One region of the Dermacoccus sp. 147Ba genome, then DNA from elsewhere that is predicted to be linked to it. Evidence: riboswitches for the same ligand, from Rfam matches in the RefSeq annotation. Region 1 holds a riboswitch; each other region holds the start of a gene.
What was found. A riboswitch is a leader RNA that binds a small molecule or an ion and turns the genes downstream of it on or off. The one in region 1 is predicted to bind S-adenosylmethionine.

Region 1 (5,146 bases):
TGTCGCCACCCCAGCGGGGCACGATGTGCTGATGCAGGTGCGCAGCCACGCCGGCGCCCGCGACATCGCCCTGGTTCATGCCGAGGTTGAATCCGGCCGGGTTCGACGCCGCCTTGAGCGCGCGAATGCCCTGCTTCGTCAGCTTCGTGAACTCCTCGGTCTCCGCGTCCGTGAGGTCGATGTAGTGCGGCACGTGACGGTAGGGGCACACGAGCAGGTGGCCCGGGTTGTACGGGAAGAGGTTCATCACGACGAAGCAGTGCTCACCGCGGTGCACGATGAGGCCCTCGGCGTCGTCCTTGCCCGGCGCCGCGCAGAACGGACAGCCGTCGCCGGCGTCCCTCGAGGGGCGGTCGGCCTCGATGTAGGCCATGCGGTGAGGCGTCCACAGTCGGCCGAACCCGTCGGGCTCCCCCGCGAAGTCGTGCTCGGACTCGGCGTGCTCGGGAGTGAAGTCCTCGTTCTGCGTGACCATGCGCCCCATCCTAGGGAAACCCGCGCGCCGGGTCAGACCGGAGCGATCTCGGCGAGTTTCTCCACGAGCCGCTCGTCGCTCGCAGCGCCCGCGTGGGCCAGGCCGCCCACGCGCTCTGCCACTTTCTGTGCGACGGCTGCGGCATCGCCTTCACCCACGACGGCGACGGCGCTCGCGAGTCCGCCGAGGCCGCTTGCGGCGTCCTCGAGGTCGAGCCAGTCGTCGTCGGTGAGTTCCGCTGTCACACCCGCCCACACGACGCCCGCGGCCATGACGCCACGTTCGGCCAGCGATCCGACGCTCTCGCGCGGCAGCGAGCCGTCCTCACCGAGGTAGAGCACGACGGCGTTCGCCGCCGGCTTCGACGGGCAGGCGATGCAGCGCTCGCGCTGGTCGAGGGCCCAGATGATGTCGCTCATCGCTGCTCCTTCGTGGCCGCGAACGGTGCGTCGCGGTGCATGTGTCGCTCCTCCGGGGCACCGAGTCCGAGACGCTCGTACAACGGGCGCGCCTTCGGACGCGTGTTGAGCAGCATCCGCTCGACGCCGCGCGCGTCCGCCCAGGCGTCGACGGTGCGGAGCATGCGTTCGCCGAGTCCCGCGCCACGCTCGTCGGGCACGACGAAGACGAACGCGACGTACAACCACGGCTTGGCGCCGCGCGCGAGCGTCGGCATCCGGTGGACGAGGGCGCACTGCACGATGCCGACGACGGTGCCGTCGGAACGGGTGGCGATCCACGTGGGTACCTCGTCGAAGGCCGAGAGGAAGTCGTCCGCGTACTCGGTCACGAAACCGGCCCGATTCAGGTGCCCCTCCTCGAGGTCCGAGCGCAACCGAAGCGCTGCACAGGCGAAGGCGTCGTCACGCCTGGCCCGGGCGATGGTGATCGTCATGGCGCCAGTCAACCACGGCTTGACCCTTCGGCAAACGCCCCGCGCCGCACGGCAAACCACGATGTGAGACACGAGTCCCGCCCCTCGATACCGCCCGGGATATCCTCGGACCAGGTCACGAGCGCCAGCGTCAAACCCCGGTTTGCTGGCCGGCAACCCTCCCACCGCGGCGGGGTGCTCCGGGTGACGACCTGGCCCGGCGTCGGATACGCCCGGGCAAGCGCGGAAGCAGAGCTTCCGGCGCACCCCGCGTGCGAGGTTCGCGCACGGGTAGCGACCTTTCGAGGAGTTGTCATGAGCGCTCAGGACTGGGCTTTCGAGACCAAGCAGATCCACGCCGGCCAGGTGCCGGACGGGGACACCGGATCGCGCGCGCTGCCGATCTACCAGACGACCTCGTTCGTCTTCGACTCCGCCGAGACGGCGGCCAACCGCTTCGGCCTGTCCGACCTCGGCCCCATCTACACCCGCATCGGCAACCCGACGTCGCAGGCCGTCGAGGAGCGCATCGCGGCGCTCGAGGGTGGCGTCGGCGCCCTGCTGCTGGCCTCCGGCCAGGCCGCGACGACGTTCGCCATCCTCAACGTCGCGCAGGCAGGCGACCACGTCGTCGCGTCGCCCGCTCTCTACGGCGGTACGTACAACCTGCTCAAGTACACGCTCAAGCGTCTCGGTGTGGAGACCACCTTCGTCGAGGACATCGGTGACCTCGACGCGTGGAAGAACGCCATCCGACCGAACACCAAGCTCCTCTTCGGTGAGACGCTGAGCAACCCCGACCAGAAGGTCCTCGACGTCGCGGGTGTTGCCGCTGTCGCCCACGACGCCGGCCTGCCGCTGTTCGTCGACAACACCGTCGCGACGCCGTACCTGCTGCGCCCGATCGAGCACGGCGCGGACGTCGTCATCCACTCGGCGACGAAGTACCTCGGCGGCCACGGCACGTCGATCGCCGGCGTGCTCGTGGACGCCGGAACGTTCGACTACGCCAAGGAGCCGGAGAAGTTCCCGCAGTTCAACGAGCCGAGCGAGAGCTACCACGGCCTCGTTTTCGCCCGCGATCTCGGCGTCGGTTCGGCGCTCGGCGCGAACCTCGCATTCATTCTCAAGGCGCGCGTCGAACTGCTGCGCGACCTCGGCTCCGCCGTGTCGCCGTTCAACGCCTTCCTCATCGCGCAGGGCCTCGAGACGCTGTCGCTGCGCGTCGAGCGTCACGTGGAGAACGCGGAGAAGGTCGTCGCTTACCTGAGCGAGCACGCGCAGGTCGAAAAGGTCTTCTACGCCTCGAAGGACGACAGCCCGTACAAGGAGCTGGCCGACCGCTACCTGCCCACCGGTTCCGGTGCAGTGTTCTCCTTCGAGATCGCCGGCGGCATCGACGCGGGCAAGGCGTTCGTCGACGCCCTCGAGCTGCACTCGCACGTGGCCAACATCGGTGACGTCCGCTCGCTCGCCATCCACCCGGCGACGACGACGCACAGCCAGGGCAGTGACGACGACCGCCGCGGCGCCGGCGTCACGCCCGGCCTCGTGCGCCTGTCGGTCGGCATCGAGAACGCGAACGACATCATCGCCGACCTCGACAAGGGCTTCGCAGCCGCGAAGGCTGCCTCCGCCTGATCGCCCGCACCGCGGAGACTACGACGAAGCCGCCACCCCAAATCGGGGCGGCGGCTTCGTCGTATGTGGATCAGGCCTCGGCAGGTGCCTCGGCCGCCGTGGGCGACGTGTTGTTGCGCGAGGCGATGTACGCGGCGATCTCGGCCACGGCCTCGTCGACCGGCACGCCGTTCTTCTGCGAGCCGTCGCGGTAACGGAAGCTCACGGCTCCGTTGTCGCGGTCCTCCTCGCCGGCGATGAGGATGAACGGCGCTTTCGACTTCGAGGCGTTGCGGATCTTCTTCGGGAAGCGGTCGTCGCTCGTGTCGATCTCGACGCGTACGCCGGCCCGACGCAGCTTCTCGCCCACCTCGCCGAGGTAGTCGTAGTACTCCTCCGCGACCGGAACCCCGAGCACCTGAACCGGTGCGAGCCACGCCGGGAACTGCCCCGCGTAATGCTCGACGAGCACACCAAGGAAGCGCTCGATCGAACCGAACTTCGCCGAGTGGATCATGACCGGCTGCTGACGCGTGCCGTCCTGAGCCTGGAACTCGAGGCCGAAGCGCTCGGGCATGTTGAAGTCGTACTGGATCGTCGACATCTGCCACGTACGGCCGATGGCGTCACGTGCCTGCACGGAGATCTTCGGGCCGTAGAAGGCTGCGCCGCCCGGGTCGGGCACGAGCTCGAGGCCCGAGGCGTTCGCGACGTCGGCGAGCACCTGCGTCGCGACCTCCCACTGCTCGTCGGTGCCGATGAACTTGTCCTTCTTGTCGCCGGCCTCGTCACGCGTCGACAGCTCGAGGTAGAAGTCGTTCAGCCCGAAGTCACGCAGCAGCCCGAGGATGAAGTCGAGCAGGTGCTTGATCTCGCCCGGCGCCTGCTCCGGCGTCACGTAGGAGTGGGAGTCGTCCTGGGTGATCATGCGCACGCGCGTGAGGCCCGAGAGAACGCCGGACTTCTCGTCGCGGTAGACCGTGCCGAACTCGAAGAAGCGCAGCGGCAGCTCACGGTAGGAGCGTCCGCGCGAACGGAAGATCTCGTTGTGCATCGGGCAGTTCATCGCCTTGAGGCGGTACTTCTGCCCGTCGAGGTCCAGCGGCGGGAACATGCCGTCGGCGTAGTAGGGCAGGTGACCCGAGGTGTAGAAGAGGTCTTCCTTCGACACGTGCGGCGTGCCGACGTAGCTGAAGCCCTCTTCGATGTGGCGACGGCGGACGTAGTCCTCCATCTCCCGCTTGATGATGCCGCCCTTCGGGTGGAACACGGGCAGGCCGGGGCCGATGTTTTCGGGGAAGCTGAACAGGTCCATCTCCGCGCCGAGCTTGCGGTGGTCACGCTTCTCGGCCTCGGCGAGGCGCTCGAGGTAGGCCTTGAGCTCGTCCTTCGTGGGCCACGCGGTGCCGTAGACGCGCTGCAGCTGCGGGTTCTTCTCGCTGCCGCGCCAGTAGGCCGCAGCCGAACGCATCAGCTTGAAGGCGTTGCCGAGCACCTTCGTCGACGGCACATGCGGGCCGCGGCACAGGTCGCCCCAGGCGACGCTGCCGTCACGACGGACGTTGTCGTAGATCGTCAGTTCACCGCCGCCGACCTCGGCCTCGGCGCCCTCGGCGGCATCGGCCGCGTTGCCCTTGAGGCCGATGAGCTCGCACTTGTACGGCTCGTCCTTGAGCTCCTCGAGGCCCTCGGCGTCGGTGATGACGCGACGACGGAAGGTCTGGCCCTCGTTGACGATCTTGAGCATCGCCTTCTCGAGCTTCTTGAGGTCGTCGGGGGTGAACGCCTCGGCGACGTCGAAGTCGTAGTAGAACCCGTCGGTGATGGGCGGACCGATGCCGAGCTTGGCGTCGGGGTTGGCCTGCTGCACGGCCTGGGCGAGCACGTGTGCGGCAGAGTGACGCAGCACGGCGAGGCCCTCGGGCTCCTGTGCCGTGACGGGCTCGACGACGGCGCCGGCCGGCACCTCGCGGTGCAGATCCCACAGGTCGCCGTCGACCCGCATGACGAGGACGGCCTTGTCGTCGCCGAACAGGTCCGTGCCCGTCGTCCCGACCTCCACCTCGCGCTGGTCACCGGCGACGGTCAGGGTGATCTGTTCGGACACGGGAGGTCTCCTTGGAAGTCGGGATGGGGGCGCACCTGCGCCGACCCGATGCAAGGTTACCGGCTCCCCG
Region 2 (5,146 bases), on a different contig from region 1:
GGCTCTCGAGTGCGTCACCGGGCTCACCGGTCTCGCGATTCCGGCGCAGGAGCTGGCCGCCATCGCCGGGTTGCACCGGGCCGACATCGCCAAGCAGGTCGGGGAGAACGACGAGGTCACCGAGGTGGTCTCCGGCCTCGAGCAGCAGTACGACACGTTCACCGAGGGCCGCCGGCGCCGGTCGTTGCTCGCGGCCGAGATGAACGAACTGCCCAGCGCCGACGAGATCGGCGAGGAACTCGAGCAGTTCCTGCGTTCGGGCAGAGACGAGAACGAGGACACGCCCGGCGGCGAACGTGGCGCCGCCCACCACGCCGACGACTCGGACGACTCCGACGGTTCGCCGAATCGCCCCCAGGCCGACTGACGAGGCCCGCGTTCGCGGTACCGGTTGCCCAGTCATCGGTGCGCTGCAAGGATCAGCCCATGTTCGGATTCGGTAAAGACAAAGACGACAAGCAAATTGAGCCGGCTCAGGGCTCGAACGGCACCTTCGATCGCGCCGCCAACTCCCTGGCCCAGCACCTCATCTCCACCGGCATCGACGGCGTCGCCACCTTCGACTCCGCGGCGAAGGTGGCCGACGAGGCGTTGAAGAAGAACGGTTCACGCGAAGCCGCGGTCGACGCCATCGTGCGTTCACACACGAAGCTCGCGGGTGCGAACGGGTTCGTCACCAACCTCGGTGGCTTCATCACGATGCCCGTGGCCCTGCCCGCCAACATCGTCGGCTTCTACACCGTTGCCACGCGCATGGTGGCCTCCATCGCGCACCTGTACGGCCACAACCTGCGCGACGAGTCGGTCCGTTCGGCCATCCTGCTCGACCTCATTGGCGCCGATGCCACGCAGGTTCTCAAGGGCATGGGTGCGTTCAGCGGCGGTGTCGCGACGAATGTTGCGACCCGTCGTCTGCCCCCGGCGGCGCTCGCGGTCGTCAACAAGTCCGTCGCGTTCCGCCTGGGCACGCAGGTCGGGCGCAAGTTCCTCTCGCGCATCCCGCGCGTCATCCCGGTTGCGGGTGGCTTCATCGGTGCGGGGCTCGACGTCATGCTCCTGCGCAAGATCGCCGACGCGGCGCGCAAGGACTTCATCGCGGCCGTGCCGCCCACGGCCTGACGCTCCGCCGATCGTGACGACGCCCGCGCCCGCGGAATGCACCGCGTGGCGTCGGCGTTGTCGCTTTGTTCACCTGAACGCTCGTCAACCGGAGGCACTTCGATGGCACGTCCCACCTCGCTCGGTCGCCGCGTCACCCGACTCGCCGGCCTGAAATCCCTCGCTGCTGCAGTGACGGCGGCGTCCGCCGCCGGAGGTCCCTCGCTCACGACCCGCCTCAGCGCACTTCCGCGCCTGGCTCGCGCTGTGCGCTCCGGTTCGTACCGGGGCGTGAGCACCGCGCAGCTCGCGCTGCTCACGGCTGCTGCGGCCTACGTCGCCTCGCCGGTCGATCTGCTGCCCGAGGCGCTCCTGGGAGTCGTGGGTCTTGCGGACGACGCCGCCGTCCTCACGTGGCTGGCGAGCTCGCTCGTGCACGTCACCGACGACTTCCTCGACTGGGAGAAGCGCACAGGTGTGACGCTGGCGGGGGAGCGCGTGCGCTGAGGACGCCCTTGTCCACAGGCGCCAGCGCCTCGCACTGGTCGTGAGAAGTGTGGTCATGGCTTCGTGAAGCCATGACCACACTTCATCTCTCGGGCATGGGCCCGCTGCTCGCCCTCATGCCGTACGAGTTCGGCTTCGCTCCGACGGCGTCCCTCGTCGTCACGTTCATGGACGGCGGGCGAGTTTCGGGGGCTGCCCGCTTCGACGAAGCCGTCGTCACCCCGGAGCACGTTCACCACGTGCGCGATCGCGTCGTCGAGGCGTCGAATCGTCTCGGCACGAGTGGCGTCGTCGTCACGGCCTACCAGTGCAGTCCCGGCGTCGATCTCGACCTGGTCACGCGGGCTCTCGCACCGGCCGTCGAGGTGGAGCACGCCCTCGTCGTGGCCCCTGACGTCTGGTGGGCAACGACGTGCACCAAAGGCTGTTGTGACGGTGCACTGGCCCCAGTGCCGACTGCCGCCGATGTGCCCTCCCTCGCATCGGCCCTCGAGGGACGCCTCGAACCGGCGTCATCGCGTGACGAAGCCGTGGCCGCCCTCCACGCGGTTTCGCCACTGGCCCAACGGGCCGTCGCCGACCTGCTCGTCGGGCTACCGGGCGAGACCGGCCGGGTGCGCGCGGCCTGGCGTGAGGTGGCCTCAGGCTCCGGGCACCCCCACAGCACTCGCGAGCGTGAGGCTCTGGCACTCGTCGTCGACGCCATGCCCGATCCACTCCTGCGCGACGAGATGGTGTGGAGCGTCGTGCCCGAACTGGCCGCGGGAGCCCGTACCACGCGGCAGTGCTGGTCCGAGCCGGTGAGTTCGCAGCGCCTGTTGGAGATCCTCGTCGCCGTGCCCGAGCCGGCGCGAGCCCATTGGCTGTGTCTCGTGGCACTCGCGCGCTGGCGGGAAGGGGAGCGGCCCAGCGCTGTGCTCGCCGCCGCCGAGGCCCAGGAACGGGGCGCGCGCCTACCTCTCGTCGACCTCGTCGTGAGGATGACCTCCTCCGGCATGGCGTACGAGGACTTCCTGCGGCCGGCGAGGCCGAATCGTGCGGCGCGGCGCCGTCGCTGACGTCGTGGCGACGAGGCGAGAGAGTGCGGGCAGCCACCGGGCCGGCGCTTCACATCGTGGACATCAGCAGGGGCCTTCCTGGCGCATTCGCTGCACTCGCCCTAGTCTCAAAGCGTCAAGAGTCTCAGTCACACAAGCCCCGGCTGACTGAGCGGCAACCCTCCACCGCGGTGGGGTGCCCCGGGTGACGACAGGGCCGTGAACGCTGCGGCAAGCGCGGACTCGCCAGTCGCTTCGGCGAGTCCTTCGAGGAGGACACATGGCGAGCTCTCATTCAGCGCACGTCGCACCGGCCGCTACGCGTCCTGTGCAGGCGCCGAGTGGGTTCAACGCGCAGGCACGAGCCGTCGCTCTGGGAGACGTCGTTCTCGAAAGTGGCCGCACGCTGCCGGATGTCGTCATGACCTACGAGTGCTGGGGCGAGTTGAACGACGACGCGTCGAACGTCGTCCTCGTCGAGCACGCGCTCACGGGTGATTCGCACGTCGTCGGCGATACTGGCGACGGGCAGCCCACCCCGGGTTGGTGGCCAGGAATCATCGGCCCCGGCGCAGCACTGGACACCGACGAGTACTTCGTCGTCGCCATCAACGTTCTCGGTGGATGCCGTGGCAGTACCGGCCCCATCTCGCTCGCTCCGGACGGCGAGCCCTGGGGCGGACGTTTCCCGCAGGTGACCGTCCGAGACCAGGTCCGCGCCGAGGCGGCGTGCCTCGAAGCGCTCGGTGTGCGACGTCTGCACGCCGTCATCGGAGGCTCCTTCGGGGGGATGCGCACGGCCGAGTGGGTCGCGGGGTTCCCGGACCGCGTCGAGCGGGCATTGGTCGTGGCGAGCAGTGGCTGCGCGACCGCGGACCAGATTGCCTGGGGTCACACCCAGGTCGTCGCCATCACGTCCGACCCGGAATTCCGCGACGGCGACTACCTGCGTCACGGCACGTTTCCCACGAACGGCCTCGCCTTGGCCCGCCAGATCGCTCACGCCTCGTATCGCAGCGCAAGCGAGTTCGAGGCACGGTTCGGCGCCGAGCCCCAGCCAGGTGAGGACCCGCTCGAGGGCGGTCGCTTCAGCGTCGAGGGCTACCTCGACCACCACGGGGCCAAACTCGCGCGACGCTTCGACCCGCTGGCCTACGTGCGCCTGACGCAGGCCATGGCGACCCACGACATCGGGCGAGGACGCGGCGGGCTCGACGCGGTGCTGGAGGCGTACGAAGGAGAACTCCTCGTGGCCGCAGTCGACTCCGATCGACTCTTTCCCGTGAGCGCATCGACGCGGATGGTGCGCGCCTACGGTCGCGGACGACTGCGCATGATCCACTCGCCCTACGGCCACGACGGATTCCTCATCGAGGCCGACCAGATCGCGTCGCTCGTGCATGAACTCGTCCAGCGACCGTTGCGCGGAACACCGCGGCTCGTGCGCGGCGTCGCATGAGTGGCCCACCGCAGGGGCCTCGGGTAGCGTGACGGCAGATTCCGAATTTCGCGAGTGAGGTCGCCATGTCCGTCATCGTCAGTTTCGCGCCCGGCCCCGAGGGCGAAGCCGCCCTCGCCGAGGCAGCTCGCCAGTCGAAGGATCTGGGTCGCCCGCTCATCGTGGTGTGCACGGTGCCCTCGGACGAGGCTCGCACCGCGGCCCGCAAGGCGGCCGAGGAGTACACCGGCGCACAGGTCGTCGATGTGCAGGACGGCGCCGACGCCGTGGAATCCATCCTCGAGGAGATTTCCCGAGTGCAGCCCGCCCTGCTCGTCATCGGGCTGCGCAGGCGCACCCCTGTCGGCAAGTTGATCCTGGGCACGAGTGCTCAGCGCTTGTTGCTCGACGCCCCGTGCCCCGTGCTCGCCGTCAAGCCCTGAGGCTCCCGAACGGCCTTCAGTTGCTGAGATGGCGGCCGATCCGGGGCAGGGAATGAACGTCAATCGAAGCTCGTTGAACCCCGTGATTCTGCGGTTTCGTCCGTCGAGTTTTATAATGGGTGAAGAAGCGGTCACCACCCGGAGCGCCAAGCGCGGGGTTTCGTGATCGCACTCCTCGTTCCGGTGTCGCTTCGATCGTCGCTGCCCTGCGGCCGACGACGGCGACGCATTACTTTCGGAAGGTAGTTGGTGACGACAGTGTCGAAGACCACGCAGCCCCCCGCACTTCCCGCGGATGTCGACCACCCGGCTCTGGCAGCTCTGTTCGAATCGGGTCGTGAGACGGGCTCGGTGGACAGCGTCGCATTGAAGGACGCGATCGAAGAGGCACAGGTGTCGTCCGCCAAGCAGAAGTCCGTGTTGAAGGCGCTGGCCGCCGAGAACATCGAGGTCGTCCTCGACCAGGCCCACGCCGAGCAGGCCGTGGCCACCACAGCCGGACGTCGTAAGACGGCCGCGAAGAAGACGACGGCCAAGAAGGCCACCGCGAAGTCCGCTGCGGCCAAGACCACTGCGGCCAAGAAGACCACCGCCAAGAAGGCGACGGCGAAGACCGCGACCGC
Region 3 (5,146 bases), on a different contig from region 1:
ACATGGACACCTTCTTCGACTGGGTCGCCAAGAACGACGCCACCTACCACCTGGGCAAGAGCGGCAAGGCGATCAAGAAGCGCTGGTACGCGATGCTCGACAAGCTCGCGAAAACGCCGGCCGACGGCAAGATCGGACCGAACGAGTGGACGGATGCCTTCCTCAACGCCGGTTACTACGTGTTCGGCTGGGAAGGTGACGCCGAGGCACTCGTCGCGGCGTTCAAGGGCGACTTCGGCCCGGTCACCGACCTCTACGACGAGGCGAACGGCTCCGGCCCGGGTTCGGACAACGGGTATGCGGTCTACCTCGGCACGCAGTGCTCGGATGTTGCCTGGCCCACGTCGTGGAACAAGTGGAAGGCCGACAATACGCGCGTCGCCAAGAAGGCGCCGTTCGAGACGTGGGCCAATGCGATGTTCAACCTTCCGTGCACGAGCTGGCCGGTGAAGGCGAGCAACCGCCAGGCGCCCCGCGTCGACGGTTCGAAGGTCGGGCCCATCCTGCTCATCTCGGAGACGAAGGACGGCGCGACGCCGTACGGCGGTGCGCTCGAGGTGCGTAAGCGCTTCCCGAAGAGCTCGCTCATCGAGGGCGTCGGCGGCACGACGCACTCGGGTTCGCTGAGCGGTATCGCGTGCACGGACGACAAGATCGCCACCTACCTGCTGTCCGGCAAGACGCCGCAGCGCACTCGCGGGCAGGGGCACTCGGACGTGAAGTGCGAGCCGGTGCCGCAGCCGGCGCCGGGCCCGGCGAACGCGCTGACGGAGTCGGCGTCCGACTCGGGGCGCGGCCACGGTCACGGCAAGGGCCACGGCAAGAAGCGTCACGGCATGCCGCAGGATCTGCGCGCCCAGTTGCAGCAGGCCGCTTCGTCGACCCGCTGACGGACTGACCCTTTGGACGCCCGAGCGCGTCGATCAGTGACGCAGAGCCTTGCGGGCCAGTGCGTTACCGATGAACTGCGCGATCTGCACGAACACGATGATGATGACGACGGCTGCCCACGTCACGGCCCACTGGTAGCGCTGGTAGCCGTACGCCAGCGCGAAGTTGCCGAGACCGCCGCCGCCCATCGCGCCGACGACCGCGGTCATGTCGATGACGGCGACGAGCGCGAAGGTGTACCCGAGGATGAGCGGCGCGAGCGCCTCGGGGATGAGAACGGTGCGGATGATCCGCCACGGGCTCGCGCCCATCGCCTGAGCCGCCTCGATGACGCCCGGGTCGACACTCACGAGGTTCTGTTCGACGATGCGACTGATGCCGAACGTTGCGGCGAGCGTCAGCGGGAAGATCATCGACGCGGTACCGATCGTCGAGCCGGTGACCTTCAGCGTCAGCGGACCGAGCGCGGCCGCGAAGATGATGAACGGGATCGGCCGGATGATGTTGACGAGCACGTTGAGGATCGTGTGAACCGTCGGGTTGGCCATGATGCCGCCGCGGCGCGTCGTGTTGAGCAGCACGCCGAGCACGAGCCCGAACAGACCGCCGAGGACGATGGTGGCGCTGACCATGAGGAGGGTCTGCCCGACCGACTCCCACAGCACGGGGCGCAGTGCGCTCCAGTCCGTGTCCGCAGTGATGACCTTCATGCCGTGGCCTCCTCGAGTTCGTGGACGGTGGCGACCTGGGCGAGGTCGGTCAGCACCTGCGTGACGGTGACGTCGTCACCGCGCAGGGCCAGGGTCAACGTCGTGAGGTTCGCTTCCTTGAGGGGCGTGAGGCCACCGTGGACGATCTCCGGTTCGACACCGCGGGCGCCGGTGGAGGCGAGAACCCTTCCGAATCCAGCGGAGTCGTGGACGGTTGCCGTGACGAGGCGTCCGCTCACCCTCTCGCGCAGCCGCGCGATCTCGCGGGCGTCGGGCACGTTGCGCAGCGTCGCGTCGACGAGCCGCCGCGTGGCTGACGATGTCGGTGCGCCGAGCACCTGCTCGGTCGGCCCGGATTCGACGAGGCGGCCGTGTTCGAGGACCACGACGTCGTCGGCCAGTTCACGCACGACGTCCATCTCGTGCGTGATGACGACGATCGTCACGCCGAGCTCATCGTTGACGCGGCGCAGGAGGGCGAGGACGTCCTTCGTCGTGTCGGGGTCGAGGGCGGAGGTCGACTCGTCGGCGAGCAGGATCTCCGGGTTCGTGGCCAGGGCGCGGGCGATGCCGACGCGCTGCTTCTGGCCGCCGGACAGCTCGTCAGGATAGGCCCAGGCCTTCTCCGTCAGACCGACGAAGTGGAGCAGTTCGGTGACTCGCGCCTCCTGCTTGTCCTTGTCCCAACCGGCGACCTCGAGCGGATAGGCGACGTTGGCGTACACCGTGCGCGAGCGGATGAGATTGAACTGCTGGAACACCATGCCGATGCGGGCCCGCAGAGCTCGGATCTGCTTTGCTCCCAGACCCGCCAGATCGACGCCGTCGACCTCGACGGAGCCGGTCGTCGGGGTCTCGAGCGCGTTGATGAGCCGCACGAGGGTGCTCTTGCCTGCACCGGAGAACCCGATGACGGCGAGGACGCGGCCGGTAGCGACGTCGAGGTCGATCTCCTGCAGCGCGGTGACGTTCTTCTTGCCGCGCACGAAGGTCTTGCTCACGCCGCGCAGCCGGACCGCCGGCGCGTTCTCGGGTCGGGCCGGGGGAGTGGGGGTCACTTCTTGGCCTTGATCTGCGACTCGATGCGGGTGAGGATGCCGCGCACGTCCGCGACGGAACGCTTCACCTCGTACTGGGTTCCCTTGGTGCGCTTGGAGATGAGGTCCTGCACCGACTTCTCGTGGTACGCCTGGACGAACTTCGCGTACGTCGGGTTGTCGGCGTCCTTCTTGCGGGCCACGATGACGTTGATGTACGGCTCCGAGGACTTCGCCTTGGGGTCGTCCTTGAACAGCGCCTTGCTCGGGTCGAGGTTCGCGTCGGCGGCGAAGTTGTTGTTGACCACGGCGCCCTCGACGGAGGGCAGGGCGGCTGCGGTCTGGGCAGCGTCGACGGGCGTGACGCCGACCTTCGACTTCGCGGCGTCGATCTCGGCGGGCGTCGACAGGGAGTTGCCCCCGCCCTTGAGCGTGAGCAGACCGGCGCTCTGCAGGAGCAGGAGGGCGCGTGCCTGGTTCGTCGCGTCGTTCGGGATGGCGACCTTGCCGCCGTCGGCGAACTCGTTCACCGTGGTGTGCTTCTTCGAGTACAGCGACAGCGGCACGATGTAGGTGGAGCCGACCGGCGTCAGGGTGTCGTTCTTCGCGGCGTTGTAGTCGGCGAGGAACTGCAGGTGCTGGAACTGGTTGACGTCGACCTGGCCCTGGGAGAGCGCCGGGTTGGCCTGCGTGTAGTCGGTGAAGTTGACCGGCTGGATGTCGAGGCCGTACTTCTTCTTGCCGACCTTGACCAGTTCGGTCCAGTACGGGTCGGACGCTTCGGTGGTACCGACGGTGATCTTCGTCAGCTTCTCGTCGTCGCTACCCGTGAAGGCCTTGATGCCGAAGCCTGCGGCGAGCGCGACGACGAGGACGCCTGCGCCGATGGCCGCGTACTTGGGGCCGTTGCTCTTCGGCTTTTCGGGCAGGGCCTGGACGGCCGGGCTGGCTCCGGGGGTGGTGGAGTTGGTGTTCTCGGACATGGTGATGCCTTCCTCGAAGGGGCGTGCGAGGCGCCGGTGGGGTGGGCGGCGACGACCGCCCGACGATGGGTGCGGTCAGTGCTTGGGGCGCGCGAACGCGGCGTCGTGCGTGTGCGGTCGCGCGGTGGGGGCCTGGGTGGGGCGATGCGTGTGCTGCATGTGATCTCCCGGGATCGGGCGCACCGGTACGAAGCCCTCGAAAGGGATGTGTTCCGGGTGCGGAACGTGCTTGCCGCGCGGTTGACGCGGCCGTGTCATCACCTGGAGCACCCCGCCACGTTCGTGAGGGTTGCCGTCCGACCAGCCAGGGCTTTGCATCGGATCTCTTGACAGGCATTACATTAGAGGCGCCGCGAGAAGCCCGTCAAATCAAGTGATCTGGGCCACTCTGTGTCACCGCTGGGCCGAGTTTCCTGCGGTTGGGTAGTCGCCGCCTCGACCCAACGGCAGGAAAGTCTGCCCAGTGGAGAGATGCGCTGACGCCGTGCTCTCCCCGTGGGCTGGAGTCACTAGGGGCGGAGCGTGGACTCCACGGGGTCGAGGTACCCCGAGCTCGCGCTTATTTGCTCGGCGGAAGAACGTCGGTCTGCGCGGGGAGGTCGGCCACGCCGACCGGGCACGTCACGCCCTTGTAGCCGTGATTGCAGTACCCGCCTGGATTTTTCGCGAGGTACTGCTGGTGGTAGCCCTCGGCCGGCCAGAACTTTCCGGCTTCGTCGGCGGGCTTCATCTCCGTCGTGATGGCGCCGCGGCCCGCGTCGGTCAGCGCATCCTGGAACGCTTCCGCGGTGCGACGCGTAGCGGTCTCCTGCTGGGGCGTCGTCCAGTAGACCGCAGAGCGGTACTGCGTGCCGATGTCATTGCCCTGACGGTTGGCCGTCGTCGGGTCATGGTTCTCCCAGAACGCCTTGAGCAGCTGGGCCGGGGAGACCTTCTCCGGGTCGTACGCGATCTGGACGGCCTCGGTGTGGCCCGTCGTGCCCGTGCAGACGTCCTCGTACGAGGGGTTCTCACGGTCGCCACCCATGTAGCCGACGGCCGTCGAGACGACCCCCGGGATCTGCCAGAAGATGCGCTCCGCACCCCAGAAACATCCCATCGCGACGTACAGCGTCTCGGTCTTGTCCGGCCACCCGCCGAGCAGTGGCGTGCCGAGAACGTCGTGCACGGCAGCGACGTCGACCGGGGCGGAATCCTGACGGGTGAACCACATGGGGCGTTCCTTTCACTGGAGTCGCTGTGTTCAACGCAGGCGTGTCCGAGAGGATTCCGAACTCGCGGAGCAACCGCGTGAACGGCGCGCGTCAGTCGACGAGCGGCGGCACTTCGAGTGGGATGGGGCGCAGTAGCCTCGCGCGGATCTCGACCATCGTCTGCGCGTCCGTGTCGAGCGCGACGTCCTCGGAAAGCGTTGGCACCCAAGGCGGCACGGCCCGCTTGTCGCCGTCGTTGTCAAGGCCGACAAGCACCATCGTGCACTCGGTCGTGAGGTTCAGTTCGCCCGTGCGCGGGTTGCCCGAGCGCA
Region 4 (5,146 bases), on a different contig from region 1:
GACGACATCGAGGCCATCGTGCTCACGCACGGCCACGAGGACCACATCGGCGCCGTGCCGTACCTGCTGCGCATGAAGAGCGACATCCCGCTCATCGGCTCGACGCTGACCCTCGCGCTCATCGAGGCGAAGCTCAAGGAGCACCGCATCCGCCCGTACACGATGGCGGTCAAGGAAGGTCAGCGCGAGCAGATCGGCCCGTTCGACTGCGAGTTCGTCGCCGTCAACCACTCCATCCCCGACGCCCTGGCCGTCTTCGTGCGCACCGGCGGCGGAACGATCCTCGGCACCGGCGACTTCAAGATGGACCAGCTGCCGCTCGACGGGCGCATCACCGACCTGCGCGCCTTCGCCCGCCTTGGTGAGGAGGGCGTCGACCTGTTCCTCACGGACTCGACGAACGCCGAGGTGCCCGGCTTCACCACGCCGGAGAAGGACATCACGCCCGCCATCGAGCGCGTCTTCGAGCGCGCCGAGCGCCGCATCATCGTGGCCTGCTTCTCCTCGCACGTGCACCGCGTCCAGCAGGTGCTCGACGCCGCCGAACTGTACGGCCGCAAGGTCGCCATGGTCGGCCGCTCCATGGTGCGCAACATGACGATCGCCGCCGACCTCGGCTACCTCAAGGTGCCCGACAACGTGCTCGTCGACGTCAAGAAGCTCGACCAGCTCGAGGACGACAAGGTCGTTCTCATCTGCACCGGCTCCCAGGGTGAGCCCATGGCCGCCCTCGCCCGCATGGCCAACCGCGACCACCGCATCGACGTCGGCCCCGGCGACACCATCCTCATGGCCAGCTCGCTCATCCCCGGCAACGAGAACGCCGTCTACGGCCTCATCAACGGCCTCATGCGCCTCGGCGCCAACGTCGTGCACAAGGGCAACGCCATGGTGCACGTCTCCGGTCACGCCTCCGCCGGCGAGTTGCTCTACTGCTACAACATCGTCAAGCCGAAGAACGTCATGCCGATCCACGGCGAATGGCGCCACCTCGTGGCCAACGGCAAGCTCGCCGCAGCCACCGGAGTGCCCGCCGAGCAGGTGCTCCTCGCCGAGAATGGCGTCGTCGTCGACCTCGTCGACGGCAAGGCCGCCATCACCGGCGCCGTGCCCGTCGGTTACGTCTACGTCGACGGCTCCCTTGTCGGCACCACCGACGAAGACATGCTCAAGGACCGCCGCGTCCTGCGCGACGAAGGCTTCATCACCATCACCGTCGTCCGCAACGCCTCCACCGGAGAGATCGTCGCCGGCCCCGACATCCGCACCCGCGGATTCGCCGAAGGCGACGAGGTCTTCGAACGCATCCGCCCCAAGATCGAGCAGGCCCTCGCCGACGCCCGCGGCAAGGGCATCACCGACACCCACCAGCTCCAGCAGGTCATCCGCCGCACCGTCGGCGGGTTCGTCGGTGGCAAGCTGCGCCGTCGGCCGATGATCATTCCGATTGTTCTGAACGCGTAGCCGGCGCTTCGCGCCGGCGGAGCGTTCAGAACAATCGGTCGCGGTGTGGTTTCACGCGCAGGGATGGGCCTCGCAAGCTCGGCCTTCCCTGCGCGTGAAACCACACCGCTGCATTGTTCGGCGCGTCGTCCGGCCAGGCCCTGGCGGGCCTGTCTCGGTGCGGCACGCGGCCGTCCACTTCTCGGGGTGGGCGGCTTTCGTATGGCTGTCACCAGCCCGTGGTCGGCGCGATTTCCGCCCGCCAAGCCATGGTGGCGTCTGGGTAGTCACTTGACGGTCGGACGCGGGCCCGGGCAACCGGGCGTGTTGGTGCCCTTCTCGGCACTCCTTCCGGGCATCCTCCGGGCAAGGCCATTGCGAATGACTCGGGCCGCCGGTCCCCAGAACCGGCGGCCCGAGCCGTCCGTCACCAGGGGCGGGGCTCGCTCAGATCCCGCTCGTCACCCACCGGTGCCCAGCCGATGCCCGGCGTGTGCACGTAGTCGAACGCCGGGCCGCGCTCCACGAGCGCACGCACCGCCGCGACGAGACGGTGCGCATGCTCCACCGTCGTCGCGAGGCCGATGGAGGCGCGCACCGCCGTCGCGCCCTTGCCGAGCCGCTCGTCACACAGCAGATGCGCACAGAAGCGGCCGTCGCGCACCGCAATGCCGTGCTCGTCCGCGAGCACCTGAGCCACGAGCGTCGGGTCGTACCCGTCGACCGTGAACGTCGTGACGCCGACACCGTCGACAGGCTCGTCGTCGGAGCCGAGCACGTGAAGAATCTTCACACCCGGCAGCGCGCTCAACCCGTCCCGGATGATGCCGTGAACACGGTGCTCGTGGTTCTCGATCGCGTGACTGTGAGCGCGCAGCTTCGCCGCGGCCGCCGCGAGAGCGATCGCGCCGACGGCGTTCGGCGTGCCGCCCTCGTGCCGTGCCGGGCCTTCGGACCACTCGACGTCGTCCGTTGTCACCCGCTTGCTCGCACCGCCGGCCGGGAGGTACGGATCGGCCGCATCCAGCCAGTCGGCGCGACCCGCGAGAACGCCGGCGCCGTACGGGGCATACATCTTGTGACCCGAGAACGCGACGTAGTCGACGCCCCACGCGGCGACGTCGATGACGCGGTGCGGAGCCAGCTGCGCCGCATCGACGACCGACCGTGCCCCGTGGGAGCGCGCGACGGCGGCCAGTTCACCGATCGGCCAGATCTCCCCGGTCACGTTGCACGCACCCGTGATGACGACGAGCGCGGGAGCATCCGATGTCGCGCGGAAGCGGGAGAGCGCGGCGTCGACGGTGGCGATCGCAGCCTCGGGGGAGGACGGCACCGACAGTCGCGTCGTGCGCTCGGCGGGCCAGGGGAGGAGCGCCGCGTGGTGCACGGATTCGAAGACGAAGACCTGAGCGTTGTCGGGCAGGACGTGGGCGAGCAGAGCCAGCGCATCCGTGGTGTTGCGTGTGAAGACGACGTGGCTGTCCTCGCCGAGACCGACGAAGTGCGCCACCTCCGAACGCGCCTCCTCGAACCAGCCGGTCGTCAGACGCGAGGCGTACCCCGCCCCGCGATGAACCGAGCCGTAGGTGCGCAGGATGCGCTCCGCAGCCTCGGCAACGCCCACGAGGGCAGGAGCGGTGGCACCGTGATCGAGGTTCGCGAACTCGACGACCGTGTGGTGCAAGGTCGGCACACCGACACCGTCAGAGACGGTTGCAGGGGTGGCGCGGGCGCTCGTCCGAACAGCAGAAAGGGAAGCGGGCAACGACTTCGGCTGACGGGTCGCAGCGAGCGTCGAAAGGACAGAACTCATGAGGAGACTCCTTCGTCAGGGGTCCGCCCGACGAGAAGCGTCGCGAACCCGCGCTTGCTGCGTGCGGTCGCACGCAGCCAGGTCGTCACCCGGAGCACCCCACCGCGGTGGAGGGTTGCCGTCCAGCAAGCCGGGGCTGTGCGCTGGAACTCGTGACCGAGCAACACCTTGACATGCGACTCCTCGTACCGTCCACGAATGTGCCCGAGGTCGCCCGGATGGTGAGATGCGACTCGCTGTTCACGCCGCCCCTCGGGGCCGACAGATCGTCGTGCGGTCCCCGGCGTGGGGCCGAAGAACTGCGCCCCTTCTCCCGTAATCTGGCCGGGTGGCGACACGGAAAACACCCCCGAACGACAGCGTTCTCGTAGCGAAGAAGAGTGCCCCGAACAGTCGGAGCACCACCTCCTCGCGCGCCCGCACCACCCCGGCGAAGAACGCGCCCCGCAAGCAGGCGCCCTCCAAGAGCGCGCCCGGCAAGGGGCGCGGTTCGAGCTCGGCTCAGCAGGGCCCGTCGGCCTCCAGCCGTGCTGCTCGTGGCGCCTGGATGGGGGTTTCCCACGTCGCCGGCGGCACCGTGCGTCGTGTCGGCGCCAGCGCTGCCGAACTCGAGCCGGAGCACCGTCGCGACGGCATCGGCTTCTTCCTCCTCGCCCTCGGCATCGTTGTCGCGGCGCGCGAGTGGTGGAACCTGCCCGGCATGTTCGGTGACATCGTCCACGCCGTCGCCGCGGGAACGTTCGGCGTCATCGCCTACGTCCTGCCTGTCGTGTTCATCGGCATGGGTCTACACATGTTCCGCCACCCGCGCGGCCACCAGCCCACCCACCGCATGTCGATCGGTCTCGGCATCCTCGCCCTCGGCTCCACCGGTATCGCTCACCTCGTCGGCGGACGCCCGGCCGCGGGTGACGTCGACGCCGTGCGTGACGCCGGCGGAGTGCTCGGCGTCATCTCCGGTGGCCCGCTGGCCGCAGGCCTGACGCTCTGGGGCGCCGGCGTCATCCTCGGCCTCGTGTCGTTCTTCGGTTTCCTCGTGCTGACGCGCACGCCGGTCAACCGCATCCCTCAGCGTCTGCGTGAGGTTGAGGCCACGATCTTCGGTGGTCACGCTCCGACCGAGGAGCGCGACTACGCCCAGCGCGACGCCGTCGCCGACGACCTGCACGGCGCCGACATCGGCAACCGTGCGCGCGGCGGAGCACCCCGCCGCGCCGCCGACGTGCACCACGGCGACGAGCCGTACGAGCAGGCAGCAGAGGTCGTCGGCCGCGGTCCGCGCGGTCGCGGGCGTGGCTCGCGCAAGCCCCTCGGTCGTCAGCGCGGCGAGCAGCAGATCTACGACATCGACACGATCGAAGGCGGCGACCCGGCGGACGGCTCCGCCGACGAGGGCGAGCGCGCCACGTCGGCCGGCGCGGCAGCTCTGGCTCGGGCCCGCGGCTCGCGTGCGACCACGTCACGCCCGGCCACCACGGACGAGGCCGACACCGCCGCCGTCGAGACGGCCGGTGGCTCCAAGCAGCGTCCGGGCGAATCGCCCAAGGCCGCCGCAGCCCGCCAGGAGACGGCGCAGCGCCCGGCCGCCGAGGTGCCTCAACGTCAGGTCGAGGCTCAGCCGACGGAGCAGCTCCCACAGCGCGTCGAGCAGCTCGCCCTCGCCGGCGACATCACGTACACGCTGCCCGAGTCGACCCTCCTCGAGGAGGGCACGCCGCCCAAGGAGCGTTCGGCCGCGAACGACCGCGTCGTCGACGCGCTCACCGAGGTGCTCGACCAGTTCGGCATCGACGCCGTCGTCTCCGGTTTCACCCGCGGCCCGACGGTCACGCGTTACGAGGTCGAGCTCGGCCCCGGCGTCAAGGTCGACCGCGTCACGGGTCTGAG

Region 2: another riboswitch for S-adenosylmethionine. It lies ahead of EVU97_RS01805 (homoserine O-acetyltransferase); the one in region 1 lies ahead of EVU97_RS04060 (bifunctional o-acetylhomoserine/o-acetylserine sulfhydrylase).
Region 3: another riboswitch for S-adenosylmethionine. It lies ahead of EVU97_RS14640 (MetQ/NlpA family ABC transporter substrate-binding protein); the one in region 1 lies ahead of EVU97_RS04060 (bifunctional o-acetylhomoserine/o-acetylserine sulfhydrylase).
Region 4: another riboswitch for S-adenosylmethionine. It lies ahead of EVU97_RS01580 (aminotransferase class V-fold PLP-dependent enzyme); the one in region 1 lies ahead of EVU97_RS04060 (bifunctional o-acetylhomoserine/o-acetylserine sulfhydrylase).

Annotation. Positions count from the first base shown of each region.
Region 1 is NZ_SEHL01000002.1:372,541-377,686, forward strand. It holds gene EVU97_RS04045 (HIT domain-containing protein) at 1-475, opposite strand, end outside; gene EVU97_RS04050 (hypothetical protein) at 508-894, opposite strand; gene EVU97_RS04055 (GNAT family N-acetyltransferase) at 891-1,370, opposite strand; SAM riboswitch class IV at 1,484-1,599, shown strand; gene EVU97_RS04060 (bifunctional o-acetylhomoserine/o-acetylserine sulfhydrylase) at 1,665-2,990, shown strand; gene thrS (threonine--tRNA ligase) at 3,061-5,076, opposite strand.
Region 2 is NZ_SEHL01000001.1:396,954-402,099, forward strand. It holds gene EVU97_RS01785 (PAC2 family protein) at 1-367, shown strand, start outside; gene EVU97_RS01790 (EcsC family protein) at 427-1,119, shown strand; gene EVU97_RS01795 (YkvA family protein) at 1,222-1,605, shown strand; gene EVU97_RS01800 (DUF4192 family protein) at 1,677-2,663, shown strand; SAM riboswitch class IV at 2,777-2,886, shown strand; gene EVU97_RS01805 (homoserine O-acetyltransferase) at 2,923-4,101, shown strand; gene EVU97_RS01810 (universal stress protein) at 4,167-4,523, shown strand; gene EVU97_RS01815 (RNA polymerase sigma factor) at 4,782-5,146, shown strand, end outside.
Region 3 is NZ_SEHL01000018.1:4,558-9,703, forward strand. It holds gene EVU97_RS14625 (alpha/beta fold hydrolase) at 1-890, shown strand, start outside; gene EVU97_RS14630 (methionine ABC transporter permease) at 924-1,601, opposite strand; gene EVU97_RS14635 (methionine ABC transporter ATP-binding protein) at 1,598-2,659, opposite strand; gene EVU97_RS14640 (MetQ/NlpA family ABC transporter substrate-binding protein) at 2,656-3,621, opposite strand; SAM riboswitch class IV at 3,842-3,953, opposite strand; gene msrA (peptide-methionine (S)-S-oxide reductase MsrA) at 4,181-4,834, opposite strand; gene EVU97_RS14650 (acyl-CoA thioesterase) at 4,926-5,146, opposite strand, start outside.
Region 4 is NZ_SEHL01000001.1:333,737-338,882, forward strand. It holds gene EVU97_RS01575 (ribonuclease J) at 1-1,464, shown strand, start outside; gene EVU97_RS01580 (aminotransferase class V-fold PLP-dependent enzyme) at 1,871-3,259, opposite strand; SAM riboswitch class IV at 3,305-3,417, opposite strand; gene EVU97_RS01585 (DNA translocase FtsK) at 3,807-5,146, shown strand, end outside.